Regions from separate parts of the Gordonia sp. McavH-238-E genome, predicted to be linked through region 2. Evidence: riboswitches for the same ligand, from Rfam matches in the RefSeq annotation. Region 2 holds a riboswitch; the other holds the start of a gene.
What was found. Region 2 has a riboswitch for glycine ahead of gcvP (aminomethyl-transferring glycine dehydrogenase). Riboswitches for the same ligand answer to the same signal wherever they lie in the genome.
Positions count from the first base shown of each region.

Region 1: it holds a riboswitch for glycine, as region 2 does, so the genes downstream of both, gcvP (aminomethyl-transferring glycine dehydrogenase) here and gcvP (aminomethyl-transferring glycine dehydrogenase) in region 2, are expected to answer to the same signal.

Region 1 covers NZ_JAKRFE010000001.1:451,046-454,193, forward strand. The annotation lists gene gcvP (aminomethyl-transferring glycine dehydrogenase) at 1-1,463, opposite strand, end outside; glycine riboswitch at 1,637-1,738, opposite strand; gene MHN80_RS02005 (MerR family transcriptional regulator) at 1,768-2,412, opposite strand; gene MHN80_RS02010 (bifunctional nuclease family protein) at 2,708-3,148, opposite strand, start outside.
Region 2 covers NZ_JAKRFE010000006.1:337,333-340,480, forward strand. The annotation lists partial or broken gene gcvP (aminomethyl-transferring glycine dehydrogenase) at 1-1,768, opposite strand, end outside; glycine riboswitch at 1,821-1,925, opposite strand; glycine riboswitch at 1,926-2,017, opposite strand; gene MHN80_RS11375 (aromatic ring-hydroxylating dioxygenase subunit alpha) at 2,270-3,148, shown strand, end outside.

The sequences.
Region 1 (3,148 bases), on a different contig from region 2:
AACGCCGGGTGGGTGAGGAACTCGCTGGTGCGGTTCTCGATCGGCTGCGTGAACGCACGCGGCGTGACGCCGGCGACGTCGAAGGCACGCAACACCGCATCGAGGTCGGCATCGACCGTGGTCTCATCGCAGGCGATGCCGATGGTGTCGGCGTCGACCCGGCGCAGGTTGACACCCTCCTGGCGAGCCCGGGCAACGACGGTATCGGCCTGACCCGGGGCGTGCACCTCGATGGTGTCGAAGAAGTTCGCGTGCGCGACCGAGAATCCGCCGGCCGCGAGCGAGTCGGCCAGCCGGGCCGCCGCGGCATGGGTGCGGCGCGCGATGGCGCGCAGCCCCTCGGCGCCGTGGTAGGAGGCGAACATGGCGGCCATCACCGCCAGGAGTACCTGCGCGGTGCAGATGTTGCTCGTGGCCTTCTCGCGGCGGATGTGCTGTTCGCGGGTCTGCAGCGCGAGCCGGTAGGCCAGGTTGCCGTCGGCGTCCTTGGAGATCCCGACCAGACGGCCCGGGAGTTGCCGGGCGTGCTTCGAGCCCACGGCGAGGTATCCGGCGTGCGGCCCGCCGAAGCCCATCGGCACGCCGAAGCGCTGCGTCGTGCCGAAACAGACGTCGGCGCCCTGCTCGCCGGGCGGTGTCAGCAGGGTCATCGCCAGGAGGTCGGCACCGGCCGCGACGAGTGCGCCGCGGTCGTGCGCCGCGTCGATGATCGCGGTGGCGTCGACGATGCGACCCGACGCACCCGGTACCTGGAGGATCACGCCGTAGAACTCGCAGTCGGGAAGTCCGCATCCGGGGAGCTCGGGATGCAGTGAGGCCTCGACGATCTCGATGCCCAGCGGCTCGGCGCGCGTGTCGAGCACCGCACGCGTCTGCGGAAAGAGGTCGGCGTCGACGACCACGCGCGGAGACTTGGACTTGCCCGCACGGCGCATCAGCGTCATCGCCTCGGCGGCCGCGGTGGCCTCGTCGAGCATCGAGGCGTTGGCCACTTCCATCCCGGTGAGGTCGGCGACCATGGTCTGGAAGTTGAGCAGCGCCTCGAGACGTCCCTGGCTGATCTCGGGCTGATAGGGCGTGTACGCGGTGTACCAGGCCGGATTCTCGAGCACGTTGCGGAGGATGACGCCGGGCGTGTGGGTGCCGTAGTAGCCGAGCCCGATCATCGACCGAGCGACGGTGTTGCGTGCGGCCAGGTCGCCGAGCTGAGCGAGAACCGCACTCTCGCTGAGGGGCTCGGGTAGTGCGCCGAGTACGTCGGAGTCGAGTTCGTCGGCGATGACCGCCGGGATGACGCGGTGGGCGAGGTCGTCGAGTGAGGTGGCGCCGATCGCTTCGAGCATGCGCCGGGTCTCGTCGGCGTCCGGGCCTACATGGCGGTCGACGAAGGCGGCCGAGACCCCGGGGGCGGGGGCTGTGGACGGGTCCGGGGTGTCGGACGGGGTCGCATCGGTGGTGGACACGGGTGGAGGGCACCTCTCGCAGGCGCCGGTGCGCGCACCGGCTGCTGGCCCTCCCCCTCTGTCATGTCGTCGGCGGCAGCCGATGTGACGCCTGAGAGATTCGGTGCCCCGCAGCGCTGCGCGACGACCTTTCACCGTGGGCGGACGACGGATCGTCACTTTCCAGAGACGTCGTCACCACCGCGGTCCTGGGTGCCTGAGAGTTTGACGGAGAGGTGTTGCTCCTTCGGCGGCCGCCGGCATCTCTGCCGTCGGCGCTCTCCCGCAGCGTAGCGACGCGGGGCCAGTCTACGCGGAACGCGGACTAGCCGGTGCGACGGGCGCGGTTCTTGCGGCGCGCCGCGAGTTCGTCCTCGGGCGCGGTCTCGCTGACACCGCCGTCGGCCCGTTCGCCGGGGAAATCCGCGATGGTGCCGGTCAGCTCACGCATGGCGCCGCTGACCGCGATCCCGAACACGCCCTGCCCGCCTTGGAGCAGGTCGACGACCTCTTCGGCCGACGTGCACTCGTACACCGTCGTGCCGTCCGAGAAGAGGGTGATCTTGGCGAGGTCCTCGACACCGCGCTGGCGCAGGTGGTCGACGGCGACTCTGATGTTCTGCAGCGAGATGCCGGTGTCCAGCAGACGCTTGACGATCTTGAGGACGAGGATGTCCTTGAACGAGTACAGGCGCTGGCTGCCGGATCCCGCGGCTCCGCGGATCGACGGGACGACCAACGACGTACGGGCCCAGTAGTCGAGCTGACGGTAGGTGATCCCGGCGATCTGGCACGCGCTCGGCACGCGGTAGCCGACGAGCTCGTCGGGCACGGTGTCGTCCGGGAACAGGCCCGGGGCGATGTCTCCGAGACTGCCCTGGGTCGGGACGGCGTCTACACGCTCGGTCACCGGACGATCGGGTGACTGGTCGCTCGACGTCGTTTCGTTGTCGACCGGACGATCGCCCACTTCTGACTCCCTCGCAAAGCTCGGATCGGACGCCGCACCACGGTGCCTGACGTCCACGTCCACAGTACGCGGTCCAGGCTGTTTCCGGTCGGCCGATCATCTTCATCGGCCCGTGTCCGGTGCTCGATGTCGCTGATGACGCTATGCGGCGGATGACCGGGGATCAACGCGACTCGCCACGACACTGAACCTCAACTTGAGATCGAGACAATCGGTGACCGGCCGGTGTCGATTCTGTGATCTGGCTTTCGGCTGCACAGCCGGCAAGTCTGCTCCGACCTATGGAACGAACCGCTCAGGCCCCGCTCGCCTTGAAGTCGTCGGGCGAGACGTTGTCGAGGAACTCCTTGAACTTCTCGACCTCGTCCTCTTTGACCTCGTCGGCCTGCGCCTCGGGCGCCTCGTCCGAGTCCTCGTCCGGGATGAGCAGGCCGGCCTCGGCGAGCACCTCTTCGTCGGCGATGATCGGGACCTCGGCGCGCATGGCGACCGCGATCGAATCCGAGGGCCGCGCCGACACACGCAGATCGCCGGTGAAGATCATCTCGGCATAGAAGGTGCCCTCTTGCATGTCCACGATCCGGACCTCGAGCAGGGTCTGCCCGAACTCTTTGATCAGGTTGACGATCAGGTCATGTGTGAGAGGGCGGGGAGGCTCGATCCCCTTCTGTCGCAATGCAATCGACGCCGCTTCGCTCTGGCCGATCCAGATCGGCAGGTAGCGTTCGCCGTCGAC
Region 2 (3,148 bases):
GGTATGAGACAGACCTTGCGATGGGCTTCACCGCGTGCGGAGTGGTATCCGGCTATCGCCAGGAGGCCTGCGAGTTCGCCCTGCGAACCAGCGTTCGGCTGCAGGGACACCCGGGCGTAGCCGGTGAGCTCGGCGAGCCAGTTCTCGAGGTCACCGATCAGTGTCAGGTAGCCGTCGGTCTGCCGGGGAGGCGCGTACGGATGGATTCCGGCGAACCCGGGCCAGCTGATCGGTTCCATCTCCACCGCGGAGTTCAGCTTCATGGTGCACGACCCCAACGGGATCATCGTTCGGTCGAGTGCGAGGTCTTTGTCGGACAGGGAGCGCAGATACCTGAGCATGGCGGTTTCGGACCGATGACGGTGAAAGACAGGGTGAGTGAGATACCCCGTCGTGCGCCGGACAGATGCCGGCAGTCGGCAGGTGTCGGTGAGAGGCACGCGCGTCGCACCGAAAGCGGCCAACACGCTGTCGACGATCCCGTCGGTCGTCAGTTCGTCACAGGCGATGCCGACATGGTCGACATCGATACGTCGGAGATTGATCCCTGCCTGTTCGGCCCGCCGCACCACCCCGTGGGCCTGGCCGTCGGCAGCGACCACGAGCGTGTCGAAGAACTGCTCGTGCTCGAGTGTGAAGCCGGCGGCTTCGAGCCCTGCCGCGAGCTGCCGGGCGTGGTTGTGCACTCGTTCCGCGATGGCGCGCAGCCCCTCTGGACCGTGGTAGACCGCGAACATTCCGGCGACGTTCGCGAGCAGAGCCTGTGCAGTGCAGATGTTGCTGGTGGCTTTGTCGCGTCGTATGTGTTGCTCGCGGGTTTGTAGGGCGAGGCGGTACGCGGGTGCGCCATCTATGTCGACCGAGACTCCGACGAGTCGGCCCGGAAGCATCCGCTCGAGTCCCGCGCGCACCGACAGGAACGCGGCATGAGGTCCGCCGAAGAACAGCGGAACCCCGAATCGTTGAGCCGAACCCACCGCCACATCGGCGCCCTGTTCACCGGGTGGCACCACCATGGTCAGGGACAACAGGTCGGCGGCGACGGTGACCAGGGCGCCGCGTTCATGGGCGGCTGCGATCAGGCCGGTGTTGTCTCGCACCTCCCCGGACGATCCTGGAGCCTGGATCACGAGTCCGAACAACTCGCCGGCCGGAAGGCCGGCGGAGAGGTCTGCGGTCGAGACCTCGATGCCCACAGCGGCCGCTCGCCCGGAGACGACAGCGAGGGTTTGCGGTAGGCACGCGGCGTCGAGGATCACGCGAGACGCGGTCGACTTCCGGTTGGCGCGGCGCATCAGCAGTATCGCCTCCATCACCGCGCTGGCCTCGTCGAGCAGGGACGCTCCGGCCACCGGGAGGGCGGTCAGGTCCTGGATGACCGTCTGGAAGTTCAACAGAGCCTCGAGCCGGCCCTGCGATATCTCGGGCTGGTACGGCGTGTAAGCCGTGTACCACGCGGGAGACTCCAGGATGTTGCGTCGCAGCACGGCGGGAGTCACCGTGTCGTGGTACCCGAGTCCGATCATCTGGACGCGGGGCGAATTACGTTCGGAAAGTTCGCGGAGAGACGCCAAGACGCCTGCCTCGGTGCGGCCTCCGGGAGCGTCAGCGGCACCGTGTCGCGAATCTGCTGGGGTACTGCTGCGTCGATCAGCGCATCCAGTGTCGGGTGATCGAGAGCTCGCAGCATCGCCTCGATGGCGGTGGCATCAGGCCCGACGTGTCGGTCGACGAACTCTCCGGCCCCGGTGGCGCAGACGGATTTCATGGCACTCCAGATCTCGGCGGTCCGGTGATCTCCCGGATTACATGGCGGAACACCTCCCCGCTCTGTCCTGAGACCTGAGAGTCCGGGCGCTCCGTCGTGGGGTGCCCTACACCTTCGGTAAGCCGGTCGACGATGACCGTCTGTTCTCCAGAGTTGCCTTCGCGCAGTGGTACTGGGGCCTGAGAGATTCCCGGGGAGGGTGTTGCTCCTACGGCGCCTTCGTCATGAAGGTTCTCCCACCGCGCATCGACGGCGTCTTCGATTGTGGTGCAGACGGTACAGACCGGATCGAGATCTGTCCTCGCGCGCAGGTGGGCCGGTTCCGCAGAACGGAACCGCCGACCGTACCGACCTCGGCCCGTTAGATCCCGGGAAGGGTTGGGGCCACGACGGCCGGGCGAAAGGCAGTGGTGAAACGGTTGACCGTTCCGCTGCCTGGAATCGATCTCTGGTCGGACGCCGTGCGCCCGGTGCATTGTGCAGGTCACAAAGGAGGAGCTTGTGTCGAAGACCTACAGTCAGCTCGTCGACCCGGATGCGGGCCGAGTGGGCGCAGCGATCTACGCCGACGAGGACATCTACGAAGCCGAGATGGATCGCATCTTCGGTCAGTCGTGGCTGTTCCTCGCCCATCAGTCGATGTTGCCCAAGCGCGGCGACTACCTGACGACGACCATGGGCGACGACCCCGTGGTCGTGGTCAACAAGGGCGGCGGCGAGTACGCGGCATTCATGAACCAGTGTCGTCACCGCGGCATGCGGATCTGCCGGGCGGACCAGGGCAATGCGAGAGCGTTCACCTGCTCGTACCACGGATGGGTGTACGACCTCCAGGGCAATCTGACCCAGGTGCCGCATGAGGAAGACGGCTACCTGTCGAAGTTGGACAAGGGCCGGATGGGGGCCACGCAGGTGCCCCGGATCGTCTGTTTCCGAGGTTTCGTATTCGGAACCTGGAGTTCGGACCTTCCGGACTTCGAGGAGTACCTCGGCGACATGGTCTGGTACTTCGATTCGTTCGCTGATCGCTGGGAGAACAACGAGGTCCTCGGCGCAGCCAATCGGTGGACGATCGACTGCAACTGGAAGTTCCCGTCGGAGCAGTTCGCCACCGACGTCTACCACGCGGAGACGAGTCACGTGTCGGCGCTCATCGCGCAGGGCGGCGACTGGGTGACCGCGGAGACCAAGGGGCTGCAGTTCAGTTCCCCCGGTGGGCACGGTACGGGGTTCTATCTCGATGACGCGCCGGACATGACCGATTACGGCGATGCCGCCCGTGCATACCGGGCGGCCAGTCGGGAGCGGGAGATCGAGCGTCTGGGTGAGCACCGGGCCGTACACGTACGAGGCCACAACACGGTCTTCCCGAACTTCTCC